3 regions of the Enterobacter cloacae complex sp. 385G4 genome follow, and region 3 is predicted to be linked to each of the others. Evidence: predicted binding sites of a transcription regulator. Region 3 holds the regulator's gene; each other region holds the start of a gene.
What was found. Region 3 encodes PurR, which represses purine synthesis genes. Its sites were predicted from a motif close to CANGCAAACGTTTGCNTG; they were not measured.
Positions count from the first base shown of each region.

Region 1 (9,742 bases), on a different contig from region 3:
GTCTGATAATACCGATGATGGCGATAACACCGACAACGGTGATAACACCGACAACGGCGGCAACACCGACAACGGCGGTAACACTGACAACGGCGGTAACACCGACAACGGTGATAACACCGACAACGGCGGTAACACCGACAACGGCGGTAACACCGACAACGGCAGCAACAGCGGTCCTGAAGTCATGGCTCCGGAGGTTGGCGCTTACTTAGGCAACTACCTTGCCGCGCAGAGCATGTTCCTGCACAAGCGTGACGATCGCGATCAGATCACCTTCCGTAATGAAGAAGACCTCAACACCTGGATGTACGTCAAAGGTCGCTACCATGAAAACAATGCAGGCGGCGACAAAGTCAGCTATGACACCACCACCACCGTGCTTCAGGTAGGCAGCGACTTTATGAGCAAGCCTATGGACAACGGTATTCTGCGTGCGGGCGGCATGTTCGGGGCCGGTCAGGCGAAAACTCACTCTGATGCAAAACACAACGTGCGTGATGCGCAAGGCAAAGTGGACGGCTTTAACGTCGGCCTGTATGCAACCTGGCAGGAAGATCAGAAGCTGCGCCTGGGCAGCTACGTTGATACCTGGGCCGCCTACAGCTGGTACAACAATAAAGTGACCAGCAACCGTAATGATGAAGACTACGACAGTGAGGGCTTCGCGGCATCCGTCGAAGTGGGCCATGCATGGGTGATTGATTCAGAAAATGAGCGCACCTGGAAAATCGAACCGCAGGCGCAGGTTATCTACAGCTATCTGGATCAGGAAAACCATACCGATCGCGACGGCGTGCGGGTGACAACGCTGGACAACGACGGTCTGTTTGGTCGTCTGGGCGTCAAATCAAGCTACTTCCAGCAGAAAGATGTTAAAGCCTGGCAGCCGTACGTTGCCGTGAACTGGCTGAAAGGTGCGGGTCAAAACGATCTGGCGTTTAACGGCGAGACCGTCAGCAACGATACGCCGGAAGATCGCGGTCAGTTAGAGCTAGGCGTCACCGGTAACCTGAACGACACCACCACGCTCTCCCTGCGCGCCAGCGCCGAGTGGGGTGAAAACAGCTATGCTGCTTATGGTGGTCATATCCTGCTGAACCACCGCTGGTAATCGTTCCTGAAAGACTAAAAGCCGTGGCAAACGCCACGGCTTTTTTATTAGTTATCCAGTTCGCCCATTGATTTAACCTGATCGCGGTTGATCTGCTCGGTCTGACCCGTTTCCGCATTTTTATACGACACCAGACCGGTATCATCATCGACCTGTGGTTTCCCGTCGGTGACAATGGTTTTGCCATCGGTGGTTTTCACTGCCTGGTTAGAGGAACAGCCCGCGACGGTAAACGTTGCAGTGGCGGCAAGAAGGGTGGCGATCAGTAATTTATTTTGCATGGTGTTTTCCCCTGCTCTCAGTTGAATTTCGTTATCGACCTAATAATTTTAGGCTAACTCACTGAATGCGGATGAAAAACCAGAAGGTTCTGAAGATGGATAAAGAAAAAAGGAGGGCGGGTAAGCGAAGCGCCACCCGCCATTTGCCCGGCGGCGCTACCGCCGCCGGGCCTACGCAGATTACTTGCTAATCTGCGCGTGCATTTCCTGAACCGAAATCACCTTCTCGGTGGCATCCGCGTTCAGCGCCATGGCTGTTGCGAAACCGCCGTTCAGGGTGGTGTCGTAGTGCACTTTGTATTGCAGCGCGCTGCGGCGAATCAGCTTGGAGTCTTCAATCGCCTGGCGTCCTGCGGTGGTGTTGATGATGTAGGTATATTCGCCATTCTTGATACGATCCTGAATGTGCGGACGACCTTCATGCACCTTGTTCACCAGACGCGGGTTTATGCCCGCTTCGCCCAGCACAATCGCCGTACCGTGGGTTGCGTCCAGCTCGAAGCCCTGTTTCAGCAGCTTGGCGGCCAGGTCAACCACGCGCTCTTTATCGCCTTCGCGAACGGAGAGCAGCGCACGGCCCGATTTTCTCATGGTAGAGCTGCTGCCCAGCTGCGCCTTGGCAAACGCTTCTGCGAAGGTGCGGCCCACGCCCATTACTTCCCCGGTCGAGCGCATCTCTGGCCCTAACAGCGGGTCAACGCCCGGGAATTTGTTGAACGGCAGCACCACCTCTTTCACCGAGTAATACGGCGGGATGATCTCTTTGGTTACGCCCTGCTGAGCCAGCGTCTGGCCAGCCATCACGCGCGCCGCCACTTTCGCCAGCGGAATACCGGTCGCTTTAGAGACGAACGGTACGGTACGCGCCGCACGCGGGTTGACTTCAATCAGATAAACTTCGTTGTCTTTCACCGCGAACTGGACGTTCATCAGGCCGCGAACCTGCAGCTCAAAGGCCAGCTTCTGCACCTGCTGGCGCATCACGTCCTGAATCTCCTGGCTCAGGGTGTACGCAGGCAGAGAACAGGCAGAGTCACCGGAGTGCACGCCCGCCTGCTCGATATGTTCCATGATGCCGCCAATCAGCACCATTTCGCCGTCGCAGATGGCGTCAACGTCTACTTCTACCGCATCGTCGAGGAAGCGGTCGAGCAGTACTGGCGCATCGTTGGAGACGCTCACCGCCGTCTGGAAGTAGCGACGCAGGTCGGCTTCGTCGTAGACGATTTCCATCGCGCGGCCGCCCAGGACGTAGGAAGGGCGCACCACCAGCGGGTAACCAATCTCTTTCGCCTTCTCAACGGCCATTTCAATGGCGGTCACCGTGGCGTTCGCCGGCTGCTTCAGCTTCAGACGGTCAACCGCCTGCTGGAAACGCTCACGATCTTCCGCGCGGTCAATCGCGTCCGGGCTGGTACCGATAACCGGTACGCCTGCCGCTTCCAGCGCGCGCGCCAGCTTCAGCGGGGTCTGACCGCCGTACTGCACGATAACGCCTTTTGGCTTCTCGATGCGCACGATTTCCAGCACGTCTTCCAGGGTAACCGGCTCGAAGTAGAGGCGATCGGAGGTGTCGTAGTCGGTAGAAACGGTTTCCGGGTTACAGTTGACCATGATGGTCTCGTACCCGTCTTCGCGCAGCGCCAGCGAGGCGTGTACGCAGCAGTAGTCGAACTCGATGCCCTGGCCGATACGGTTTGGACCGCCGCCCAGCACCATAATCTTGTCGCGGTCGACGGACGGGTTCGCTTCGCACTCGTCTTCATAGGTGGAGTACATGTACGCGGTATCGGTCGAGAACTCTGCTGCACAGGTGTCCACGCGCTTGTAAACCGGGTGCAGGTCATACTGGTCGCGCAGCTTGCGGATTTCCGCTTCGCGCACGCCCGCCAGTTTAGCCAGACGCGCATCGGCGAAGCCTTTACGCTTCAGCATGCGCAGGAAGTCTGCATCCAGGCCGTTGATACCCAACTCCGCCACTTTCTCTTCCAGACGCACCAGCTCTTCAATCTGCACCAGGAACCAGCGGTCGATGTTGGTCAGGTTAAATACGCCGTCGACGGACAGGCCCGCGCGGAAGGCATCGGCGATGTACCAGATACGCTCTGCGCCCGCGTCTTTCAGCTCGCGGCGGATTTTGGTCAGCGCTTCCGGGTCGTCCAGGCTCACTTTCGGGTCAAAGCCGGTGGCGCCCACTTCCAGACCGCGCAGCGCTTTTTGCAGGGATTCCTGCTGCGTGCGGCCAATCGCCATCACTTCACCCACAGATTTCATCTGGGTCGTCAGACGGTCGTTTGCGCCCGCGAATTTCTCGAAGTTAAAGCGAGGAATTTTAGTCACAACGTAGTCGATGGACGGCTCGAAGGACGCAGGCGTGCGGCCACCGGTGATGTCGTTCATCAGCTCGTCGAGGGTGTAACCCACTGCCAGCTTCGCCGCCACTTTCGCAATCGGGAAGCCGGTGGCTTTGGAGGCCAGCGCGGAGGAGCGGGACACGCGCGGGTTCATTTCGATAACAATCAGACGGCCGGTTTTCGGGTTAACGGAGAACTGCACGTTAGAGCCGCCGGTTTCCACGCCGATTTCACGCAGTACCGCCATCGAGGCGTTACGCATGATTTGATACTCTTTGTCGGTCAGCGTCTGGGCTGGCGCAACGGTGATGGAGTCGCCGGTGTGGATACCCATCGCATCGAAGTTTTCGATGGAGCAGACGATGATGCAGTTGTCGTTTTTATCACGCACCACTTCCATCTCGTACTCTTTCCAGCCAATCAGCGATTCATCAATCAGCAGCTCTTTGGTTGGGGAGAGATCCAGACCGCGCTCGCAAATCTCTTCGAACTCTTCGCGGTTGTAGGCGATACCGCCACCGGTGCCGCCCATGGTGAACGATGGACGGATGATGCACGGATAGCCCACTTCAGCCGCAACGGCCAGCGCCTCTTCCATGTTATGCGCAATACCGGAGCGCGCGGTGTCGAGGCCGATTTTCTTCATCGCCACGTCAAAGCGGCGACGGTCTTCTGCTTTATCAATCGCATCGGCGGTCGCACCAATCATGGTGACGCCAAATTCAGCCAGCACGCCCTGACGCTCCAGCTCCAGCGCGCAGTTCAGCGCCGTCTGGCCGCCCATGGTTGGCAGCACCGCGTCCGGGCGCTCTTTTTCGATGATTTTACGCACCACTTCCCAGTGAATCGGCTCGATGTAGGTGGCATCCGCCATTTCCGGGTCGGTCATGATGGTCGCCGGGTTAGAGTTAACCAGGATAACGCGGTAACCCTCTTCGCGCAGCGCTTTACACGCCTGCGCGCCGGAGTAGTCGAATTCGCAGGCCTGGCCGATGACGATCGGGCCAGCGCCAAGGATCAGGATGCTTTTTATGTCTGTACGTTTTGGCATGGTCTTCTCGGCTCCTGATTATTTAGCGGTCTTACGGTATTGCTCGATAAGTTCGATGAAGTGATCGAACAGCGGCGCGGCGTCGTGCGGGCCCGGGCTGGCTTCCGGGTGGCCCTGGAAGCTGAACGCTGGCTTATCGGTACGGTGGATACCCTGCAGGGTGCCATCGAACAGTGATTTGTGCGTCACGCGCAGGTTAGCCGGCATAGAGGCTTCATCGACGGCGAAACCGTGGTTCTGCGCGGTAATCATCACCGTATTGTTATCAATGTCTTTCACCGGGTGGTTACCACCGTGGTGGCCAAACTTCATCTTGACGGTGTTCGCACCGCTCGCCAGCGCCAGCAGCTGATGGCCGAGGCAGATGCCGAATACCGGGATGTCGGTTTCCAGGAAGGACTTGATGGCGTCGATAGCGTAATCGCACGGTGCCGGGTCGCCTGGGCCGTTAGAGAGGAAGATGCCGTCCGGGTTCATCTTCAGCACGTCTTCAGCGGAGGTTTTCGCCGGTACCACCGTCAGGCGGCAGCCGCGGTCAACCAGCATGCGCAGGATGTTGCGCTTGGCACCAAAATCATAGGCCACCACGTGGAACGGCAGTTCGCTCTCTTTTTTCGCTTCCGGCAGGTCGCCTTCCAGCGTCCAGCTCCCCTGCGTCCAGCTGTAGGCTTCGGCGGTAGTCACTTCTTTCGCCAGGTCCATGCCGTTCAGGCCCGGGAAGGCTTTCGCTTTTTCCAGCGCCAGCGTCGCATCGAGGTTATCCCCTGCGATGATGCAGCCGTTTTGTGCCCCCTTCTCGCGCAGCAGACGCGTCAGCTTACGGGTATCGATATCGGCAATCGCCACGATGTTATGGCGCTTCAGATAAGAAGAGAGGTCTTCAGTGTTGCGGAAGTTGCTGGCAATCAGCGGCAGGTCGCGAATGACCAGGCCTTGCGCATGTACCTGAGAGGATTCTTCGTCAGCCGCATTGGTGCCGACATTGCCGATATGAGGATAAGTAAGAGTAACGATTTGGCGAGAATAGGAAGGATCAGTGAGGATTTCTTGATAACCGGTCATTGAAGTATTGAAAACGACTTCCCCAACCGCCGAACCCGTTGCCCCTATGGCCCGACCGATAAACTGGGTTCCGTCTTCCAGAACCAATAGCGCTGACTTAATCAAAACACCCTCCAGAGAATATTCACTCACTTTATTTGCATATTAATTCATGACTATGTCATAGATCAATGCAAATGTGTTGCCAGCGGATTTTTGGCAAACGGCGGCATTCTGGAGATTTGGTGGGTAAAAGTCAACTTAAAACGGATATTTTGTTTATTCTTTTGCAGGACTGGCAGCTTGAATGGGATTTAACGGGCAAAAAGATCAGGTAAATCATCCTGGAAAACGCTTGCGCGGTAGGTTTTATGGAAATTAAGAGACGAGAGCGACAAAAAGTGGACCAAATGGTCAAAATTTACATTCACTTCACATAACAATGGCATAAAAGTCAGATTTATGGCCATTAACAACAAAAATCCATCTAAAACAAATAAAATAAGAGGGCAATAAATTATTGCCCTATGCAATCAATATATTACGACTGCAACAACCACATCACGATGGGTAATAAAGCTTACAAACTGTTGAGATCCAGCACATCTCGCATATCAAAAAGGCCCTTTCCTTTCGATTTCAGCCACAACGCGGAGCGTACTGCGCCATTGGCGAACGTCATGCGGCTTGACGCTTTGTGCGTAATCTCAACACGTTCACCAATATCGGCGAACATCGCCGTGTGTTCGCCGACGATATCGCCTGCCCGGACGGTTGCGAAACCAATGGTGCCCGGCACGCGTTCTCCGGTATGCCCTTCACGGGAATAGACTGCGATGTCTTTTAAATCTTTATCCATTGCATAAGCAATCGCTTCGCCCATCGCCAGCGCCGTGCCTGATGGAGCATCAACTTTATGGCGGTGGTGCGCTTCAATAATCTCAATGTCGGTGTAGTCGCCCATCACCTTCGCCGCTTTTTCCAGCAGCTTCAGCATGACGTTAACGCCTACGCTAAAGTTCGCGGCAAAGACAATCGCAATGTCGGTGGCTGCATCCTGAATGGCCTGTTTACCCGCATCATCGAAGCCGGTGGTGCCAATCACCATCCCTTTACCGTGCTGGCGGCAAAACGCCAGGTGAGTCAGGGTGCCTTCGGGACGGGTAAAGTCGATGAACACGTCAAAGTCATCTTTCACCGCATCAAGGCAGCTCTGAACGGTAACGCCTGTCTTGCCCGCGCCGGCCAGTTCACCCGCATCGGATCCCAGCAGGGATGAACCTTCACGCTCCAGCGCCGCGCCGAGTGCCACGCCATCCATTTGTATTGCCGCCTGAATCAGCTGGCGACCCATACGTCCACCCGCGCCCGCAATGGCGACACGGATCTGTGCATCATGCATAGTTATTCTCTTACGTTAAAATGATGTAAACCGTTTTCAGATTAACCAGCCTTCGTAAAGGCTGCCAACTGAAAACACCAATAATTAGAATTTAACGTGAAACCGACTCAGATATCAGTAAAAGACATGATTTTGTCGTCACGATAAAGTCCGGAGCAAAAAAAAGGCCAGCACAGGAGGTGCTGGCCTTTCATCAGAAAAGAAATTATTCCACTTCGCGGGCGTCGATACGAAGCTCTTTCGGCACTTCGAAGACGATATTCTCTTCGCGTCCTTCCAGCGGAACCGCTTCGCCCCCGCCCAGCTCCTGCAGACGAGCAATCACGTTCTGCACCAGGATATCCGGCGCGGAAGCGCCTGCGGTAACGCCAACGCAGGCCGCATTTTTCACCCACGCTTCCTGGATGTCCGTCGCGTCGTCGATTAAAAACGCCGCTTTCCCCATACGCTGCGCCAGTTCGGCCAGACGGTTGGAGTTAGAGGAGTTTTTAGAGCCGACAACCAGCACCACGTCCGCCTGTTCAGCCAGCGCGCGCACCGCTTCCTGACGGTTAGTGGTGGCGTAACAGATATCATCCTTACGCGGCCCGACGATTTTCGGGAAGCGCTGGCGCAGGGCGTCAATCACGTCAGAGGTGTCGTCTACGGAGAGCGTGGTCTGGGTCATAAACGACAGACGCGCTTCGTTTTTCACGTTCAGCGTCAGTACATCTTCCGGTGACTCCACCAGGTACATTCCCCCTTCCGGGTTGCTGTACTGGCCCATGGTGCCTTCAACTTCCGGGTGACCGGCGTGGCCAATCAGAATCGACTCTTCACCGCGACGGCTGGCGCGCGCCACTTCCATATGCACTTTTGTCACTAATGGACAGGTGGCATCGAATACGGTCAGATCGCGGCTTTTCGCTTCGTTACGGACCGCCTGAGAGACGCCGTGCGCAGAGAAGATCAGGATCGCACCGTCCGGCACTTCGCTGATCTGCTCGATGAAAATAGCACCGCGCTCGCGCAGGCTGTCGACCACGTAGCGGTTATGCACCACTTCGTGACGCACGTAAATCGGCGCGCCGTAAATCTCCAGCGCGTTTTCAACAATGCTGATAGCGCGGTCTACACCGGCGCAGAAGCCGCGCGGGTTAGCCAACAGGATCTGCATTTCAGGCCTCCAGTGCCGGATCAATCTCCAGCACTTCAACATCAAAATGAACGGTACGCCCGGCAAGCGGATGGTTGAAGTCAACGGTGATAGAGTCGCCGTTAATCTCGCGGATCACGCCAGGCATTTCGCTGCCGTCCATAGCGGTAAAGAGCATAATCGCCCCGATTTCCGGTTCGCCCGCGTCCATAAACTCGCGGCGCGAGAAATACTGAATCAGGTCCGGGCTTGGCACGCCAAACGCGGCATCCGGCTCCAGCGAGAACGCTTTTTTCTCACCCTCTTTCAGGCCCAGGAGCTGCTGCTCAAGACCTTCAGACAGGGAGGTATCGCCGAGACGAAACAGGGCAGGTTTGCCGTTATTGCGGGTGGATTCAGCCGTGGAGCCGTCATCCAGCTTCAGCGTGAAGTGAACGAGAACCGCGCTGTTGCTCTGTACGGATTTAGACATACACATTGCTCTTTAATGTTGTGCCGGGTGGCGCAGCGCATCACCCGGCATTGACAATTACGCCTGCTCTTTCGCTGCGGGTTTAGGCAAGAAGCCTTCCAGCACGATTAACGCCGCACCGATGCAGATGGCGGTGTCGGCCAGGTTAAAGGTCGCGAAGTGCCAGTCGCCGACGTAGAAGTCGATCATATCGACCACAAAACCGTGCCACAGGCGGTCAAACAGGTTGCCCAGCGCGCCGCCAATGATCAGCGCGTAGGCGATGTTATTCAGCTTTTGCGTGGCCTTCGAGCGGTACATCAGCACAGCCAGTACCACGCAGATACCGAGAGCGATACCCGCGAAGAACCAGCGCTGCCAGCCACCGCTGTCGGCAAGGAAGCTAAACGCCGCGCCGTAGTTGCGCGCATAGTGCAGGTTAAGCGACGGGAACAGCGAAACCGTCTCCCCCAGAGCGAAATTCTGGAGAATCAGGAACTTGCTGCCCAGATCGATAATCAGCACCACCACAACCAGCCACAGCCAGCGCAGTCCTGTTGAACAGAGAGTTTTACTCATCAGGCAAACTTACGTTTTTCGCCGTCACCGGCGACGTTGCTTACACAGCGTCCGCAGATGTCTGCGTGTTCCGCCACCTGGCCGATATCGGTAGTGTAATGCCAGCAGCGCGGGCACTTCTCACCTTCGGCTTTGCTCAGTGCGACTTGCAGGCCTTTGAGCAACTCGCTCTGCTGAGCATCAGCAGAAGCCTCGGCATAATCCGCAACTTTTGCACCGGAGGTCAACAGGACAAATCGTAATTCATCGCCCAGCGCGGTCAGCTTCGCCGCCAGCTCCGGTTCGGCGTACAGGGTCACTGCCGCTTCCAGAGAGCCACCGACTTTTTTATCCG
Region 1 is NZ_JBXWDD010000003.1:308,081-317,822, reverse strand. It holds gene AC2FAJ_RS12035 (autotransporter family protein) at 1-1,114, shown strand, start outside; gene AC2FAJ_RS12030 (YgdI/YgdR family lipoprotein) at 1,162-1,395, opposite strand; gene carB (carbamoyl-phosphate synthase large subunit) at 1,576-4,800, opposite strand; gene carA (glutamine-hydrolyzing carbamoyl-phosphate synthase small subunit) at 4,819-5,967, opposite strand; gene dapB (4-hydroxy-tetrahydrodipicolinate reductase) at 6,422-7,243, opposite strand; gene ispH (4-hydroxy-3-methylbut-2-enyl diphosphate reductase) at 7,449-8,399, opposite strand; gene fkpB (FKBP-type peptidyl-prolyl cis-trans isomerase) at 8,401-8,850, opposite strand; gene lspA (signal peptidase II) at 8,908-9,408, opposite strand; gene ileS (isoleucine--tRNA ligase) at 9,408-9,742, opposite strand, start outside.
Region 1: the regulator PurR is predicted to act here: its motif matches at 6,186-6,203, upstream of carA (glutamine-hydrolyzing carbamoyl-phosphate synthase small subunit).

Region 2 (9,742 bases), on a different contig from region 3:
CTTGCGGTCGAACTCCGCATTCTGCAGCTCTTCCACGCGCAGGTTTTCTTCTTTCTCCAGCAGATAGGTGTCGTAATCGCCAGGATAGGTGACCAGCTTGCCGCGGTCGAGGTCAACAATGCGCGTCGCCATATTGCGAATAAACGAACGGTCGTGCGAGATGAAGATGATGGTGCCGCTGAAGGTTTTCAGGAAACCTTCCAGCCAGTCAATTGCTTCGATATCCAGGTGGTTGGTTGGTTCGTCCAGCAGCAGTACCTTAGGGCCGCTGACCAGCGCGCGCCCCAGCGCCGCTTTACGCAGCCAGCCGCCGGAGAGCGCCGACAGCTCCATGTCGGGTTCCAGCCCGAGCTGCGCCAGCACCTCGTTAATGCGGTTTTCCAGCTGCCACAAACCGTGGTGATCGAGCATCTCCTGCACTTTCGCCAGTTCGTTGAGATTCTTGTCGCTCGGGTCGGTCATCACCAGATGCGAAATCTCGTGATAGCGCTTCAGGTACTCCGCCTGCTCGGAGATGCCTTCCGCCACGAAATCGTACACGCTGCCGGTCACATGACGCGGCGGATCCTGCTGGAGGCGGGAGACGATCAGATCCTGCTCGTATACGATGCGGCCATCATCCAACCCCTGCTCGCGGTTGAGGATTTTCATCAGCGTGGATTTACCCGCGCCGTTACGGCCCACCAGACAGACGCGCTCGTTATCTTCGATATGCAGCTCTGCATTATCGAGAAGCGGTGAGTCGCTGAAAGAGAGCCACGCGCCGTGCATACTAATTAATGACATTTATTTTTCCTTTCAGACCGCGGTAATCAACCAGCAGTTATGAATTTGACGGTTACGGGCGAAGTCCTGAGACAGCGTTTTTTGACTGATTTCTTGTGCTTTCAGTCCCAGGGCTGCCAGGCCGTCATGATCCATACGGAAGCCGCGTTTGTTATTCGAGAACATAATGGTGCCGCCTTTGCGCAGCAGGCGCTTCAGGTCGGTCATCAGGCGCAGGTGATCGCGTTGAACGTCAAAGCTATCCTCCATGCGCTTGGAGTTAGAGAAGGTCGGCGGATCGATAAAGATCAGGTCGAACTGCTCGTCGGTATCGCGCAGCCAGCCCAGCACGTCGGCCTGCATCAGGCGATGCTGACGTCCGGTTAAGCCGTTCAGACGCAGGTTACGCTCGGCCCACTCGAGATAGGTGCGGGACATATCCACCGTGGTAGTGCTGCGCGCGCCGCCGAGACCGGCATGCACGCTGGCGCTGCCGGTGTAGGAAAACAGGTTGAGGAAATCTTTGCCCTTGCTCATCTGGCCGAGCATACGGCGGGCGATGCGGTGGTCGAGGAACAGGCCGGTATCAAGATAGTCGGTCAGGTTCACCCACAGGCGAGCGTTGTATTCGCCCACTTCGATAAAGTCGCCCTTTTCGCCCATCTTCTGGTACTGGTTTTTACCCTTCTGACGCTCGCGGGTTTTCAGCACCAGCTTGTTCGGCACAATCCCCAGCACGGCAATGGTGGCCGCAATGACGTCCAGCATGCGCTGGCGCGCTTTTTGCGCATCGATGGTTTTCGGCGGAGCATATTCCTGAATCACCACCCAGTCCGCATAGCGGTCAACCGCCACGTTGTACTCCGGCAGGTCGGCATCGTACAGGCGATAACACTCGATCCCTTCCTGCTTCGCCCATTTTTCAAATTTCTTCAGGTTCTTGCGCAGGCGGTTGGCGTAATCCTCTGCCACGCCGGTTGGCTTGCTGTCCGCCGCTTTCTCTGCCAGATGATAGTTTTTCTGCACGCAGTCCAGCGGGCCGTTTTTCGCTTTAAACTGGCGATCGGCACGCAGCTGCAGGCAGCTCAGCAGCTCCGGCGAGGCGCTGAACAGAGACAGATTCCAGCCGCCGAAGTGGTCCTTCATATTGCGGCCCAGCAGGCTGTGCAGGGCAATCAGCGCAGGCTCGCTGTCCAGACGCTCGCCGTATGGCGGGTTGCTGATTACGGTCCCGTACGGGCCCTTCGGCAGCGGGTTGGTCAGGTTCGCCACGTCTTTCACCTCGAAGGTAACCAGCTCGCCGATACCGGCGCGACGGGCGTTGCTGCGCGCGCGCTCAATGACGCGAGGGTCGCTATCCGAACCGTAGAAATGAGAGGTATATTCCGCCAGCCCCTTACGCGCGCGGGTCTGCGCGTCGTCTTTAACCTCTTTCCAGAGCGCTTCGTCGTGCTGCGCCCAGCCTTTGAAGCCCCAGTGGCCGCGGTGCAGCCCCGGCGCACGGTCGGTTGCCAGCATTGCAGCCTCAATCAGCAGCGTACCGGAGCCACACATTGGGTCGAGCAGCGGCGTGCCCGGCTGCCAGCCGGAGCGCATCACGATGGCGGCGGCCAGGGTTTCTTTGATCGGCGCCATACCGGTGCGATCGCGGTAGCCGCGCAGGTGCAGACCCGCGCCGCTCAGATCGAGGGAGATGCTCGCCGTGTCGCCGTTCAGCCAGACGTTGATACGCAGGTCCGGGTTTTCGCGATCAACGTTCGGACGTTCCTTATTTTTACGCGTGAAGCAGTCCACAATGGCGTCTTTTACGCGCAGGGCGCCGTACTGGCTGTTGCGGATCTCGTCGTTCACGCCGTTGAAATGCACCGCGAAGGTGGCGTTAGGCGTGAAGATCTCTGTCCAGTCGATCATCTGTACGCCGGTGTAGAGATCCAGGTCGCTATAGACCTTGCATTCCTTCATCGGCAGCATGATGCGCGACGCCAGACGGCTCCACATCAGGCTCTGGTAAATAAGCCGCGTGTCGCCCTCAAAATGGACACCACCCTGAACCACCTGACACTCTTGCGCGCCCAGGCTTTCCAGTTCAGTTTTTAACAGCTCTTCCAGCCCACGGGCCGTACTGGCAAACAGAGAATTCATATCGTCACTTTTACTCTTAGAAAATTGTCGCGCATTATAGCTAATATGGCGTGTATGTCATAAAGTTGAAGGCTTATTTTCATTCGAGGGAGTGTGCAGTGGCGACGTTATCCAGGCTTTTTATTCATCCGGTGAAATCCATGCGCGGCATCGGCGTCACTCACGCGCTGGCAGACATGAGCGGGTTCGCCTTCGATCGTATTTTTATGGTCACCGAGCCTGACGGTACGTTTATCACCGCACGCCAGTTCCCTCAGATGGTTCGCTTTACCCCTTCCCCGCTTCACGACGGTTTGCACCTTACCGCGCCGGACGGTTCCAGCGCGGTGATTCGCTTTGCGGATTTTGCGGCTGTCGACGCGCCAACGGAAGTATGGGGCAACCATTTTACCGCGCGCATCGCCCCGGATGAAATTAACCGCTGGCTGAGCGGCTTCTTCTCCCGCGACGTGCAGCTGCGGTGGGTTGGGCCGGAACTGACGCGTCGCGTAAAGCGCCACGACGCCGTTCCCCTCTCCTTCGCGGATGGCTTCCCGTTCCTGCTCACCAACGAAGCGTCTCTGCGTGATTTACAGAATCGCTGTAAAGCCAGCGTACAGATGGAACAGTTCCGCCCGAATCTGGTCGTGACCGGAGCGGACGCCTGGGATGAAGACACCTGGAAAGTCATCCGCATTGGCAGCGTCATCTTTGATGTCGTCAAACCCTGCAGCCGCTGCATTTTCACCACGGTAAGTCCTGAGAAAGGCCAAAAGCATCCTTCCGGCGAGCCGCTGAAAACGCTGCAATCGTTCCGTACCGCGCAGGACAACGGCGATGTCGATTTCGGCCAGAACCTGATCCCGCGATCCAGCGGCGCAATCCGCGTAGGCGATGAGGTTGAAATTCTCGCCCGCGGGCCGGCGCGAGTGTACGGCTCAGGCCAGGAAGAAGAAATGGTCGAGGTTGAGACGAATGTCGCCACTGGGGTGGATATTCACTGGCAGGGCAAGGTTATTCGTGGCAACAATCAACAGGTTTTACTGGAGCAGCTGGAGCAAGCCGGTATTCGCGTACCGTATTCCTGCCGCGCGGGAATTTGCGGATGCTGCCGCATCAAGCTGCTGGAGGGAGAAGTGAGTGCACTGAAAAAATCTGCAATTGGAAATGACGGCACAATCCTGTGCTGTAGCTGCGTACCGAAAACGTCGGTACAACTGGAAGCTTAAACCGCTTGTTCGAGGCGGAAGGCATCGACGCGCAGCTGTGGCTTCAGCCTGTCATTCATGACTTTGATCGCATCACCTAACTGCATTACGCGCCCGGCAATCGTCACGCCGGGCTGCGCCAGCAGACAGAGTGCGGCGTTTTCGCCCGGTTCAACCACTAACAGGCTCACCTCTTCGGCGGTATCGCTCAGGTTAACGCTGGCCGCATCGCCCGTTGCTGGCGTCCAGTCCATGCCGTGAGGCAGGAAATGCCAGCTTTTCGGCATTTGCGGTTTCAGGAAACGGATAGCCACCAGCGCATTTAATACCAGTTCGGCACGCTGCTCTTTAGAGAGCATCAGGTCGCGGCATTTTTCTTCGAAGGAGAAATAAAGCGCCGCATCGTCAACGCAAAAGCCCGATGGAGAAAACGCGTCCGGGGTTAACATTCGGCGGGCAAAACGAGAACGAAACAACATGCCATTGGCTAAATCGAGCATCATACGGTCATGCTCGTCGCAAAAATACCAGCGCCAGTTATCGTCAGGTTTAATTCGCATGTGCCTCTCCCGTCCCCAAACGTCCTGTACTAAAAATGTCCTGTTCGCCGCTTCGTTTATAACACTAGTAATAAAAGACGATAATGTCTAAATAAGCAACAGTGACGGAATATAAAACAACCAGGGCTGGAAATAAAGCCCTGGTTGTCTGATTAAGAAAAAAGATTAGATATGCGTAACGATTTCTTTAATCAAAGGCGGGCCTTTAAAAATAAAGCCGGAATAGATTTGCACCAGTGACGCACCGGCCGCCATCTTCTCGCGCGCAGCAATCACCGAGTCGATACCGCCGACGCCAATAATCGGTAAACGGCCTTTTAATTCCGCAGACAGCGCGCGAATAATTTCGGTGCTTTTTAATTGTACCGGACGGCCACTTAACCCACCCGCTTCGTCACAGTTTTTCATTCCCTGAACGAGCGAACGATCGAGCGTGGTATTCGTTGCAATCACCCCGTCAATATTATGGCGAACCAAACTGTCGGCAACCTGGATCAATTCTTCGACAGAAAGATCCGGCGCGATCTTCACCGCGACCGGAACATATTTATGGTGGATCGCCTGGAGTTCATTTTGTTTATTTTTAATGGCACTCAGAAGATCGTCCAGCGCTTCGCCATATTGTAAGGAGCGCAGCCCCGGGGTATTGGGTGAGGAAATATTCACCGCGATATACCCGGCATAGGCGTAGACTTTTTCCATACAAATCAGGTAGTCATCTTTACCCTGCTCAACGGGCGTATCTTTATTTTTGCCAATATTGATGCCTAACACCCCATCAAAATGGGCTTTCTTCACGTTCTCTACCAGATGATCAACGCCGAGGTTATTAAAGCCCATGCGGTTGATCAACCCTTCGGCTTCGACCAGGCGGAACAGGCGCGGCTTGTCATTTCCCGGCTGCGGGCGCGGCGTGACGGTACCAATTTCGATGGAGCCAAAGCCCATCGCGCCCAGGGCATCAATGCACTCGCCATTTTTGTCCAGACCGGCCGCCAGACCCAGCGGATTTTTAAAGGTCAGCCCCATGCACTGCACAGGCTTTTCCGGCACGTTTTGACGCACCAGGGCCGCCAGAGGCGTTCCTGTAATACGACGTAATTGCTGGAATGTAAATTCATGAGCGCGCTCGGGGTCGAGCTGGAAAAGGGCTTTACGAACGAAGGGGTAGTACATGAACTCTCCTGGATTCCCGGTGTGCAAACCGGGAGGGGATTATGGGCGATCCCGTCACGAAAGGGAATTGACCTGCGGCAAAAAAATCGGTGTAAAACGCAATCGTTTACCTCCCACTCTCTTTCTTATGCAGTTTTTCGCAGTTTAATTGCGGATAAATCATTTAGTGGAATAACCGCGCGGTGTCACACTCCTGAAAATTGTTATGAATGTTAGATAAAAGCAAACAATTAGTTATAAGGAGGAAGTATGCGCGTCATTACCCTGGCCGGAAGTCCACGATTCCCTTCGCGTTCCAGCGCCCTGCTGGAATATGCCCGCGACAAGCTCAATGCCCTGGACGTGGAAGTGTGCCACTGGAATCTGCATAACTTCGAACCTGAAGATTTGCTGTATGCCCGCTTCGACAGCCCCGCGCTGAAAACCCTCACTGAGCAGCTCAAGGAAGCGGACGGCCTCATCGTTGCGACCCCGATTTATAAAGCCTCTTTTTCGGGCGCGCTGAAAACGCTGCTCGATCTTCTCCCCGAGCGCGCACTGGACGGCAAAGTGGTTCTGCCGCTGGCAACGGGCGGCACGGTGGCCCATTTACTGGCGGTAGATTACGCCCTGAAGCCGGTGCTAAACGCCCTGAAGGCGCAGGAGATCCTTCACGGCGTTTTCGCGGATGATTCGCAGGTCATTGACTACCAGCATAAGCCGCACTTCACGCCGAATCTGCAAACGCGCCTTGATGCCTCGCTGGAAACTTTCTGGCACGCGCTGCATCGCCGGGATATCCAGGTTCCTTCTTTTAATCCGCCGCAGGGAGTCGCACATGTTTAAAACCTTAACCCGCCTCGGACTGGCTGGCCTGATGGCGTTTACCGCGCTGGCACATGCCGCAGAAACCGCACCGGACAGTTTACGGATTGGCTACCAAAAAGGCAGCGTCAGTATGGTGCTGGCAAAAAGCCACCAGCTGCTGGAAAAACGCTTCCCGGACACCAAATTCTCATGGGTGGAGTTCCCGGCAGGGCCGCAGATGCTTGAAGCCCTGAACGTCGGCAGTATCGATCTGGGCAGTACGGGCGACATCCCGCCTATTTTCGCTCAGGCTGCCGGGGCAGACCTGGTATACGTCGGTGTAGAACCCGCTAAGCCGAAAGCCGAAGTCATCCTGGTACCTGAAAACAGTGACATTAAAAGCGTCTCCGACCTTAAAGGGCGTAAGGTCGCTTTCCAGAAAGGTTCCAGCTCGCACAACCTGCTGCTGCGCGCCTTACAGGAAGCTGGGCTCAAGTTCACCGACATTCAGCCCGTTTACCTGACGCCCGCCGACGCGCGCGCCGCGTTCCAGCAGAAAAACGTTGATGCCTGGGCTATCTGGGATCCGTACTACTCCGCGGCATTACTGCAGGGTGGCGTACGGGTGCTGAAAGACGGTACCACGCTGAAGCAAACCGGTTCGTTCTACCTCGCCTCACGCCCTTACGCCGAAAAAAACGGCGCGTTTATTCAGGGCGTACTGGATACCTTTACGCAGGCAGATGCCCTGACCCAGAGCCAGCGTCAGGCGAGCATCGCCCTGCTGGCAAAAACCATGGGCTTACCTGAGCCGGTGATCGCGAGCTACCTCAGTCACCGTCCGCCCACCACCATTGCGCCTGTCGACGCACACGTCGCCGCGCTTCAGCAACAGACTGCTGACCTCTTCTATCAAAACCGCCTGGTACCAAAACAGGTCGATATTCGCGAACGCATCTGGCAGCCCGCTGGCAAAGAAGGAGCTAAATCATGAGTCTGAATCTTTTCTGGTTTTTACCCACCCACGGTGATGGACACTATCTTGGTACAGAAGAGGGCTCGCGCCCGGTTGACCATGGCTATCTTCAGCAGATTGCCCAGGCGGCGGACCGAATCGGTTTTACCGGCGTGCTGATCCCGACCGGACGCTCGTGCGAGGATGCCTGGCTGGTGGCCGCGTCGATGATCCCGGTCACCCAGCGCCTTAAATTCCTGGTTGCATTGCGTCCGAGCGTCGTTTCACCCACCGTGGCGGCGCGTCAGGCAGCAACGCTGGACAGGCTCTCCAACGGCCGCGCTCTGTTTAACCTGGTGACGGGCAGCGATCCGCAGGAGCTGGCGGGTGACGGCGTGTTCCTCGACCATACCGAGCGCTATGAAGCCTCCGCCGAATTTACCCGCGTCTGGCGACGCCTGCTGGAAGGCGAAACCGTCACCTTTGAAGGTAAGCATATTCACGTTCGCGACGCGAAGCTCTACTTCCCGCCAGTGCAGCAGCCGCGCCCTCCGCTCTATTTTGGCGGATCGTCGGATGTGGCCCAGGATCTGGCCGCCGAGCAGGTCGATCTCTATCTGACCTGGGGCGAGCCGCCCGAGCTGGTGAAAGAGAAAATTGCCCAGGTCCGCGCCAAAGCCGCCGCCCATGGCCGCAAGGTGCGCTTCGGGATTCGCCTGCACGTGATTGTGCGCGAAACCAATGAAGAAGCCTGGCAGGCGGCAGACCGTCTGATCTCCCATCTGGACGATGAGACCATTGCGAAGGCGCAGGCTGCGTTTGCCAAAACCGACTCCGTCGGGCAGCACCGCATGGCCTCTCTGCACAACGGCAAGCGCGAGAATCTGGAAATCAGCCCGAACCTGTGGGCGGGCGTGGGTCTGGTACGCGGCGGCGCGGGCACGGCGCTGGTCGGCGACGGGCCAACCGTGGCTGCACGTATTAATGAATACGCTGACCTGGGCATCGACAGCTTTATTCTCTCCGGCTATCCGCACCTGGAAGAGGCCTACAGGGTGGGCGAGCTGTTATTCCCGCATCTGGATGTCGCCGTTCCGGAAATTCCGCAGCCGCAGCGGCTCCAGCTGCAGGGCGAAGCCGTGGCAAACGAGTTTATTCCGCGCAAAGCCGCACAGAGCTAAGGAGTGACCATGTCTGCCACCTCACAAAAATGGCTGCTGCGCGCCGCCCCGTGGTTTTTGCCCGTCGGCATCGTGGCGCTCTGGCAGCTCGCGTCGACCACCGGCTGGCTGTCGAGCCGCATTTTGCCCTCTCCGGAGGGCGTTATCGAAGCGTTCTGGTCGCTGAGCGTCAGCGGAGAGCTGTGGCAACATCTGGCGATCAGCTCCTGGCGCGCGGTGATTGGGTTTTCCATCGGCGGCAGCATCGGTCTGGTGCTGGGTCTGATCAGCGGCCTTTCACGCTGGGGGGAAAGGCTGCTGGATACCTCCATCCAGATGCTGCGCAACGTGCCGCATCTGGCGCTGATCCCGCTGGTCATTTTGTGGTTTGGGATCGATGAGAGCGCCAAAATCTTCCTCGTGGCGCTGGGCACGCTGTTCCCGATATACATCAACACCTGGCACGGCATCCGCAATATCGATCGCGGTCTGGTGGAGATGGCACGCAGCTACGGCTTATCGGGTTTTTCCCTCTTTGCTCACGTGATTCTGCCGGGCGCCCTGCCCTCCATTATGGTCGGGGTGCGCTTTGCGCTCGGCCTGATGTGGCTGACGCTGATTGTGGCGGAAACCATCTCAGCCAACTCCGGTATTGGCTACCTGGCGATGAACGCCCGCGAATTCCTGCAAACGGACGTGGTGGTGGTCGCCATCATTCTGTATGCACTGCTCGGCAAACTCGCCGACGTCAGCGCACAGTGGCTGGAGCGCAGCTGGCTGCGCTGGAATCCGGCCTATACCCTTCAGGAGGCGAAAGCATGAATACCGCACGACTAAATCAGGGCACGCCGCTGCTGCTGAACGGCGTAACCAAACGCTACGGCGAAAACACCATTCTTAACGGGCTGGATCTGCACATTCCCGCCGGCCAGTTTGTGGCTGTAGTCGGGCGCAGCGGCGGCGGAAAAAGCACACTCCTGCGTCTTTTAGCCGGGCTGGAGGCCCCCAACG
Region 2 is NZ_JBXWDD010000002.1:465,929-475,670, reverse strand. It holds gene AC2FAJ_RS10055 (ABC transporter ATP-binding protein) at 1-786, opposite strand, end outside; gene rlmKL (bifunctional 23S rRNA (guanine(2069)-N(7))-methyltransferase RlmK/23S rRNA (guanine(2445)-N(2))-methyltransferase RlmL) at 799-2,907, opposite strand; gene AC2FAJ_RS10045 (YcbX family protein) at 3,006-4,115, shown strand; gene zapC (cell division protein ZapC) at 4,112-4,654, opposite strand; gene pyrD (quinone-dependent dihydroorotate dehydrogenase) at 4,820-5,830, opposite strand; gene ssuE (NADPH-dependent FMN reductase) at 6,080-6,655, shown strand; gene AC2FAJ_RS10025 (sulfonate ABC transporter substrate-binding protein) at 6,648-7,610, shown strand; gene ssuD (FMNH2-dependent alkanesulfonate monooxygenase) at 7,607-8,752, shown strand; gene ssuC (aliphatic sulfonate ABC transporter permease SsuC) at 8,762-9,553, shown strand; gene ssuB (aliphatic sulfonates ABC transporter ATP-binding protein) at 9,550-9,742, shown strand, end outside.
Region 2: the regulator PurR is predicted to act here: its motif matches at 5,926-5,943, upstream of pyrD (quinone-dependent dihydroorotate dehydrogenase).

Region 3 (9,742 bases):
TTTTCGGCCCGACGTGCTCGAACATGCCCACGGAAACGACCCGGTCAAACTGTTCGTTCAGATCCCGGTAATCCTGCAGGCGGATATCCACATCAAGCCCCAGGCACCGCTCCTGCGCCATTTTTTGCTGTTCAGCGGAAATGGTGACGCCGACCACGCTGACGCCGTAGTGCTTCGCCATAAAATACGCCAGCCCGCCCCAGCCGCAGCCAATATCCAGCACGCGCATACCGGACTGCAACTGCAATTTCTCGCTAATCAGGCGCAGCTTGGCCTGCTGAGCCTCTTCAAGCGTCGACGCCTCTTTCCAGTAGGCGCAGGAGTATTGCATGAAGGGGTCCAGCATGCGGCTGAACAGATCGTTGCCGAGATCGTAATGCTCTTTGCCGACGATCCAGGCACGCTTTTTACTTTGCAGGTTAAAGAGACGGGCAGAGGCGACACGCAGGGTGTCTTTAAGATTACGGGGGAGCTGTTTTTCCAGACCAGCACGCAGCACGCTGGCGAAAAAAGTATCCAGCCGTTCGCATTCCCACCAGCCGTCCATATAGCTTTCCCCCAGGCCTAGCGACCCCTCGCGCAACACGCGTTTAAAAAAATCGGGATGTTTAACCTGAGGATCCGATGGGGATGATCCGTTGATAGTGATGCCTGCCCGACCTAACAGTTCACTGACGATCCGGGACCAGTTATCGTCCGGAACGCTGACTTCTTCTATACACGATGAACTCATAGCTTCTCCATCACCCTACTGTGATCAGAACCTTAAAACAGCGTAGACGCTTTTTTGGTTTGTGAGAAATCTCACGGTAAATACCGCGAGGCTAGTATCCGACGTAGAACAGAGGAAGGGAGATAACCCTTGCCGAAATGCCTTCCATGGTAAAACGGGAGCACTCCGGCTCCCGTTAACACATAATATTTATCGTATTTAATCGAACCAAATTTAGTATAGGCCTCAAAATTTGGTGATTCAATAGAAAATTCTTAGCAACCTAATCACTGAAAATTAACATAGTTTTTGGCGCGATTAGGCATGCGAGGTTTCTACCTGCGTGCTCTCATCCTGAGCGGAAGCCTGCATGCGATAGCCTATGACGGCCAGCGCAACGGTAGCCAGCATCACGCTGGTTGTCGTCAGCAGCGGCGTGGCAATCAGCGCGGAGACCACCAGGCTTGCCAGGAAGCACAGCCCCAGCTGCAGGGTGTTCTGCAGCGCAGCCGCGCGGCCTGTCGCCTGCGGGAACGGACGCAGCGCCTGCGCCACAACGATAGGGTAGATCGCCCCGTTCGCGATGGCCATCACGCAGAATGGAATCAATATTTCGGCCAGACCCGCGCCCGGAATAAACCCAACGGCCCAGGTGCCAATGACGCTCAGCGCATAGAGCACCAGCAGCCACGGCAGCATCTGCTGGCCTTCCCATTTTTGCAGCGCCGCGCGACAGCCGTACCCGCCCACCAGGAACGCGATGGTCTGCGGAACGTAGCTCAGGCCAATGGCCGCCGGGCTATAGCCCATATCGTGCAGAATAAACGGCGAACCGGTCAGCCACGCGAAGAAGCTCGCCGAGCAGGCGGCATAGATCAGAACGTTGCCGCGATACGCTTTCGCGCTCAGCAGGGAGGTGAAGGTAATCGGCTTCGCGTCTGCGTGCGCCTCTTTTTTATGCGCGGGCTTGAGGGCGAACGCCGGCAGCATCAGCACCAGCGTGATGGCAAACAGCGTGGCAAAGATGGCCTGCCAGTCAAAGTGCGCGAGGATCCAGCTGCCCAGCAGCGGGGCGAGGGCCGGTGAGAGCCCCACCAGCGGCATGATGGTGGCGAAAATACGGTTAGTGCGGTTCGCCGGATAGTAGTCGGTGACCAGCGCCTGCCAGGTCACGGCCGCGGCACAGACGCCGACCGCCTGAACAAACCGCAGCACCAGCAGCCAGGTGGCATCGCGCACCCATAGCATCCCCAGGCAGCCCACGGCAAAAATGGCCAGCCCCAGCAGCAGCACCGGTTTACGCCCAAAGCGATCCGAAAGCGGTCCCCAGAGCAGCTGCGCGAAGGCAAAACCGGCCAGGAACAGGCTCAGGCTGGCGCTGATGGCGGCAGCAGGGGTTTGCAAATCTTCCTGCATGGCGGCAAACGCCGGCAGGTACATATCGGTGGCCAAAAAGCCCAGCACGCTTAAGCCGCCGAGCCAGACTAAAAAACCTTTCCTGGGTTGCACTGTTTTATTCTCCTGAGGAGGCAGGTATACGTTGGCGCTGAGTGTAGGGAGTGCAAAGCCGCTTGTGAAACGCTAATATTTGTCGGGTGCATTCAAATTTTTTGCAGGCAGAAAATGTGGTCAGATTATTCTCTTGAAGTGGTCGATGCTGTCGCGCGTAATGGCAGCTTTAGCGGAGCGGCGCAGGAGTTGCACCGCGTCCCTTCGGCCATCAGCTATACTGTGCGACAGCTTGAGGAGTGGCTGGCGGTACCGCTGTTTGAACGGCGGCATCGTGATGTTGAATTAACGCCCGCAGGGGCGTGGTTTTTAAAGGAAGGGCGTTCTGTTATCAAAAAAATGCAGATCACCCGCGAGCAGTGCCAGCAGATCGCGAACGGCTGGCGGGGCCACCTTTCCATTGCGGTGGATTACATCGTTAAGCCCGAGCGCACCCGGCAGATGATTGTCGATTTTTATCGGCATTTCTCTGACGTAGAACTGCGGGTCTCGCAGGAGGTGTTCAACGGCGTCTGGGATGCGCTGGCGGACGGCAGGGTAGAGATGGCGATTGGCGCGACCCAGGCGATCCCGGTCGGGGGACGTTACGCCTTTCGCGATATGGGGATGCTGAGCTGGAAATGCGTGGTGGCAAGCGATCATCCCCTGGCGGCGACGGAAGGGCCGCTGAGCGACGATACGCTGCGCAGTTGGCCGTCGCTGGTGCTGGAAGATACCTCCCGCTCGCTGCCGAAGCGAATTACCTGGCTGCTGGACAACCAGCGGCGGGTTGTCGCCCCTGACTGGGGATCGTCGGCGACGTGCCTCAGTGCCGGGCTCTGCGTAGGCATGGTGCCCGCCCATTTTGCACGTCCGCGAATCGACACCGGTGAGTGGGTTGAGCTAACGCTGGAGAATCCGTTCCCGGATGCGGCCTGCTGCCTCACCTGGCAACAAAATGATGTCTCGCCGGCGATGGCCTGGCTGCTGGACTATCTGGGGGACAGCGAAACGCTTAACCGGGAGTGGCTGCGGGAGCCAGACTGACTGGCTCCGCAATGAGCTTAACGACGGTAGTCGCGGAACGGGCCATCCGCAACGGAACGGCGTTCGATGAGGCGAGGGTGAACTTCAATGGACTGTGACTCTTCACGCTTGTTGACGATCCTGTCCAGCAGCATATTGAAGGCGGTTTCACCCAGTGAATCTTTCGGCTGGTGAATGGTGGTTAACGCTGGCGTGAAGAAGCGCGCGTTGCGCACGTTGTCATACCCGATCACGGAGATGTCCTGCGGTACGCGCAGACCCAGCTCGTCGGCCGCACAGAGGGCGCCCATCGCCATGATGTCGCCCCCGCAGAAAACGGCGGTTGGACGGTGAGGCTGGGAGACGATCTGCTGCATCGCGCGGTAGCCTGATTCCGGCTCAAAGTCGCCCTGCACGATCCAGTTTTCCGGCACGGTGATTAGCGCTTCTTCCATCGCTTTCATAAAACCGGCCAGGCGGCCCGCGCCGGTGTTGCGTTCCAGCGGACCCGGGATCACGCCAATCTCGCGGTGGCCGCGTTCGATCAGATAACGGCCCGCCATGTAACCGCCTTCGAAGGCGTTATCGATAACGGAGTCGGTGAAGTCGGCGCGCGCTTCGCCCCAGTCCATCACCACCATAGGGATATGGCGATACTCTTCCAGCATCGACAGCACGGATTCCGGGTACTCTGAACACATCACCAGCAGGCCGTCCACGCGCTTTTGCGCCATCATCGACAGGTAGGCGCGCTGTTTTTCAATGCTGTTCCAGGCGTTGCCGAGAATCAGGGTATAGCCTTTCTGGAAGCAGTTTTTTTCTACCGCTTCAATGATCTCGGCAAAATAGGCCGCTTCGCTGCTGGTCGCCAGCAGACCAATAGACTTGGTGTGATTAACCTTGAGGCTCCGCGCAACCGCGCTCGGCGAGTAGTGCAGCTCTTTGATCGCTGCCCAGACGGCGTTGCGCGTCTCTTCCGCCACAAAACGGGTTTTGTTAATTACATGTGATACGGTTGTAGTGGAAACGTTTGCGCGTTTTGCTACGTCTTTAATTGTTGCCATTAAATGTCACTCCAGACCATATCCTAAACTCCTGAAAAACTTGAAGGTAAACGTTTGCCTTCTCTCACCCTTATCACGCAATTTTGAATTGCGGCACGCCGGGAAAACGACACGGGACGTCAGGAGGGGGTCAATGGCCGGTACGCTAATAAATTTAGCGTGGAATTTTGGCCTATCTTGATGAAAAGGGGAAGAGGTAAAGTGTTTATCAGCTTAAATCCAGGAAGATTTTTGACGTAAACTGTGCAAAAATGAGCAAGCTCACTTTTCGTGGGGGGATTAAAAGGAGAAAAATTGATGAGTTCCGATCTGAAGTTTTCGCTGTTCACCACCGTTATTGTGCTGGCGCTGATTGTGGCGGCTGGCCTGACGGCTGCGCTGCATTGATTTACGCGGGGGGAGTCTTCTCCCTCCCGAACGCTCCGATTGTTACTTCTCTGGCAAAAATCTTTTGCCATTTTGTTAACTTCTCATTTTTTGTGATTGATGTCATGCTTTCCGCTTCTTTGTTCTGTGTCACCACATGACACGGCATCCGGAGTTGACGCATGAAAATCAATTTTCCCCTGCTGGCCCTGGCGATTGGCGCTTTTGGGATTGGCACCACTGAATTCTCCCCGATGGGGTTACTGCCCGTTATCGCCCGTGGCGTGGACGTCTCGATCCCGGCCGCCGGGATGTTAATCAGCGCCTACGCCATCGGCGTGATGGTGGGAGCGCCGCTGATGACGCTTCTGCTTTCGCACCGTGCGCGCCGCAATGCGCTGATTTTCCTGATGGCGATTTTCACCCTGGGCAACGTGCTTTCGGCCATTTCGCCGGATTACACCACTCTGATGCTGTCGCGCATTCTGACCAGCCTCAACCACGGTGCTTTCTTTGGTCTGGGCTCGGTCGTGGCCGCAAGCGTGGTGCCAAAACACAAGCAGGCCAGCGCCGTGGCCACCATGTTTATGGGGCTGACCATCGCTAACATCGGCGGTGTTCCTGCGGCAACCTGGCTGGGCGAGGTCATTGGCTGGCGGATGTCCTTCCTGGCGACGGCCGGATTGGGCGTGGTCGCGATGGTGGCGTTGTTCTTCTCCCTGCCAAAAGGCAGTGCGGGTGAACGCCCTGATGTACGCAGAGAGCTGTCGGTGCTGATGCGCCCGCAGGTACTTTCCGCGCTGCTGACCACCGTGCTGGGGGCAGGAGCGATGTTTACCCTCTACACCTACATTTCGCCGGTCTTACACGACATTACCCACGCAACGCCACTCTTTGTTACCGCGATGCTGGTGCTGATTGGCGTCGGCTTCTCGATTGGCAACTATCTCGGCGGGAAATTTGCTGACCGTTCCGTGAGCGGCACGCTGAAGGGCTTTTTAACCCTGCTGATTGTCATTATGGTCGCGATCCCGTGGCTGGCGCAGAATGAATTCGGTGCGGCGATTGCGATGGTTGTCTGGGGCGCTGCCACCTTTGCCGTGGTGCCGCCGCTGCAGATGCGCGTGATGCGTGTTGCCCATGAGGCGCCGGGTCTCTCGTCTTCCGTGAATATCGGGGCATTCAACCTCGGCAATGCGCTGGGCGCCGCCGCCGGAGGCGCCGTGATTTCAGGCGGTCTGGGGTACAGTTTTGTGCCGGTGATGGGGGCGATTATTGCCGCGCTCGGCCTGCTGCTGGTGATGATGTCCGGCCGTAAACAGCCTGAAGCGGTTTGCACGGCTGAATAAGCAAAAACGCAGAAGGGTTACCCCTTCTGCGTGTCTCTTACGCGGCGAAGTTCTTCGCGACAAAGTCCCAGTTAACCAGAGCCCAGAAGTGCTCCAGGTAGTTCGGGCGCGCGTTGCGGTAATCAATGTAGTAAGCATGTTCCCACACGTCCACGGTCATCAGCGGCGTAGCGCTGGTGGTCAGCGGGGTGCCCGCGTTAGACGTGGACACGATAGCCAGTTTGCCATCCGCCTCTTTTACCAGCCACGTCCAGCCAGAACCGAAGTTCTTGATGGCGGCATCGGTAAACTTCGCTTTAAACTCAGCAAAGCTGCCAAAGGCGGCGTTGATGGCGGCTGCCAGTTCACCGGCAGGTTCGCCACCGGCATTCGGCGCCAGGCAGTGCCAGTAGAAAGTGTGGTTCCACACCTGAGCCGCGTTGTTAAAAACGCCACCCTCTGAGCTGCGAACGATCTCTTCCAGCGTTTTGCCTTCAAAATCGGTGCCCTTGATGAGGTTGTTCAGGTTAGTGACGTACGTCTGATGATGCTTGCCGTAGTGGTATTCCAGGGTTTCCGCAGAAATGTGCGGTGCCAGGGCGTCTTTTGCATACGGTAGTGCAGGTAATTCGAACGACATTGCTTCTCTCCTTATTGTATTTTGTGTTGCCAATAACCCTACAGACAACAAGGACAGGATAGCAAATTGAAAGGGTATGCAAAAGAGGAACTTACCCTGCCGCAGATGCGGCAGGGCAGGGATTAACGAATGGTTTTTGGCGTCATGACGCGACGCGCGCCGACGTAATGACGTACCCAGTAATCTTCGCTGAGCGAGGTGATCTGAATGTCCTGACCGCTGCGCGGAGACTGGATGAATTTCCCGTTGCCGACGTAGACGCCCACGTGGTCAGCCGTACCGCGACCCTGCGTGCGGAAGAAGACCAGGTCGCCGTTTTCCAGCTCACCCCGGTTAACCGGTGACGCATCGCGCAGGTGATACATCTCATTGGCGGTACGTGGAATACGGAATTTAACCAGATCTTTGTAGGCGTAATAGACGAGGCCGCTGCAGTCGAAACCGGTACGCGGCGAACTGCCGCCCCAACGATAAGGCTTGCCAATCTGCCCCATCAGTTTATTCATCGCGGTTTTTTGCGCTTTTTGCACACGCACTTTATGCACATCCGCCAGCTTTGTTACCTTCGTGCATTTTGCTTTATGGCCTTTACGGGTAATGCATTTTTCTGTAACGAGGTTAGCGGCGGTCTGCGAAGCTTTATTTTTGGCGGTGCGGGTAGTGCGGGAAGATTTTGTTTTCGTCTTGCTGGAAGCGGTTTGTTTAGTCTGAGCGGTGGTTTTTTTCTTGTCGTTCTTGCTGCTGGTTTTTTTCTTACGTTCTGTGGCTTTCACCAGATGGCTTTTTTGTACAGCAGATTGCCGCGCCTGCTGAGAGGCGTTTGCCGCTGGCGTTAACGTGAGTGATGTAAACAGTAAAGCACAGAGCGTGATCGAGATTTTAGTTATCCGCGCCACTGGGCAGTCCCCTGATATATGCAGGTCATCAATAATACCCGCGTGTGATTTACAAAGCCCGTCGATTCTAATCCATAAAAACCCGAGAAGTTAATAGCATTTTTCAATCTAAAAACGTGTTTCGTTAGCAAGTGCAAAAAAATTCATCGTTCTGACGCACAATTGTTCACTCTCTAAGCAAAACCCTGACGGGCGAAGGGGTAAACACCATTTGCAATGCAACTTTTGTGGAGTCGGGGTAAAATATATAAACGTGACGAAAATGTTATTTTCCGATGCCAGCCTGACCCGCTACAATGTCAGACTACTGCCGTAACAGAAGTTAAAGGAAGCAAGACATGAGCACCACTATTGAAAAAATCCAGCGCCAGATCGCTGAAAACCCGATTCTGCTGTATATGAAAGGTTCTCCGAAGCTGCCAAGCTGCGGCTTCTCCGCGCAAGCGGTTCAGGCGCTTTCAGCCTGTGGTGAGCGTTTTGCTTACGTTGATATCCTGCAGAACCCGGACATCCGCGCTGAGCTGCCAAAATACGCTAACTGGCCGACCTTCCCGCAGCTGTGGGTAGACGGCGAGCTGGTGGGCGGCTGCGATATCCTGATTGAGATGTATCAGCGCGGCGAACTGCAGCAGCTGATCAAAGAGACGGCGGCGAAGTACAAAACGGAAGAGCCGGACGCTGAATAATTTTCTGCGTTAATAAAAAAGCGACCTGAAGAGGTCGCTTTTTTTTATTCTTCACTGTCGCCCATCGGCAGCGGCCAGCCGCCCAGACGCTTCCAGCGGTTGACGATCTCACAGAACAGCTCTGCGGTGCGCTCCGTATCGTATAAGGCGGAGTGCGCCTGGGTACCGTCAAACGGTATACCCGCCGTAATGCAGGCTTTGGATAAAACCGTTTGTCCCAGCGCCAGGCCGCTTAGCGCGGCGGTGTCGAAGGTCACGAACGGGTGGAAAGGGTTGCGTTTGAGCGATGCGCGTTCGGCCGCCGCCATGGTAAAGCTGTGATCGAAGGTGGCGTTATGGGCTACCATGATGGCGCGGCTGCAGTTGCTCTCTTTCATGCCTTTACGCACCATTTTAAATATGGCGTGCAGCGCATCATATTCACTGACTGCACCACGCAGCGGGTTATGCGGATCGATACCGTTAAACGCCAGCGCCTCCGGCTGTAAGTTTGCCCCTTCGAAAGGTTCAATGTGGAAATGCAGCGTGGTGTCCGGTGTAAGCCAGCCCTGTTCATCCATCTTCAGCGTGATGGCGGCAATTTCGAGCAGCGCATCGGTTTTAGCGTTAAATCCGGCTGTTTCTACATCAATGACAACGGGATAAAAACCACGAAAACGGTCGCACAGACCGCTAAATTGAGCGTTATCGGACATCAGGGTCTCTTACAAGGGGAAAAAGCAGTGCGCATTATGGCAAATTTTGCAGGGTGATGCAGTAAAACTACGGGCGCATGTTGCGCCCTGAGGGATCAGTTGCCCAGACCGCGACCCGCGTCTTTGGCTTCAATCAGCTCGATCTTGTAACCGTCCGGATCTTCTACAAAGGCAATAACGGTGGTGCCGCCTTTTACCGGGCCGGCTTCGCGCGTGACGTTACCGCCGTTGCTGCGAATGCGTTCACACGCCTCGGCCGCGTTGTCCACTTCCAGCGCGATATGGCCGTAGGCGGTGCCCAGTTCATAGCTGTCTACGCCCCAGTTGTAGGTCAGTTCAATGACCGCTTCATCCGTTTCCGGGCCGTAACCCACGAACGCCAGCGAGTATTTGTATTCCGGGTTTTCGCTGGTGCGCAGCAGCTTCATGCCCAGGACGTTAGTGTAGAAATCGATAGAACGTTGCAGATCGCCAACGCGCAGCATGGTGTGAAGTAGGCGCATAATTTCCTCATTAACCAATGGAATAGACTATTTTTTTGAACAGAAACGATGTTTTAGTATAGCGGCGAAGTATCGCCGCTATCAATGAACAATGGCGAGATTACAGTGAAGGGTAGTCGGTGTAGCCTTCCGCGCCGCCGCCGTAGAAGCTCTCAGGACGCTGCGGGTTCAGGGCCGCTTTCTGCTGCAGTCGAGCAACCAGATCCGGGTTGGCAATATAGTCGCGGCCAAACGCCACGGCGTCGATCAGCCCTTTATTAATCAGATCCTCGGCTTTCTCAGGGGTATAAGCGCCCGCACCGATGATCACCCCGTGGAAGCGCTCGCGCACTTTCTGA
Region 3 is NZ_JBXWDD010000001.1:290,087-299,828, forward strand. It holds gene cfa (cyclopropane fatty acyl phospholipid synthase) at 1-733, opposite strand, end outside; gene punC (purine nucleoside transporter PunC) at 1,031-2,221, opposite strand; gene punR (DNA-binding transcriptional activator PunR) at 2,336-3,247, shown strand; gene purR (HTH-type transcriptional repressor PurR) at 3,265-4,290, opposite strand; gene cydH (cytochrome bd-I oxidase subunit CydH) at 4,588-4,677, shown strand; gene AC2FAJ_RS01590 (MFS transporter) at 4,839-6,005, shown strand; gene sodB (superoxide dismutase [Fe]) at 6,043-6,624, opposite strand; gene AC2FAJ_RS01600 (C40 family peptidase) at 6,747-7,520, opposite strand; gene grxD (monothiol glutaredoxin 4) at 7,859-8,206, shown strand; gene rnt (ribonuclease T) at 8,251-8,901, opposite strand; gene gloA (lactoylglutathione lyase) at 8,997-9,404, opposite strand; gene nemA (alkene reductase) at 9,505-9,742, opposite strand, start outside.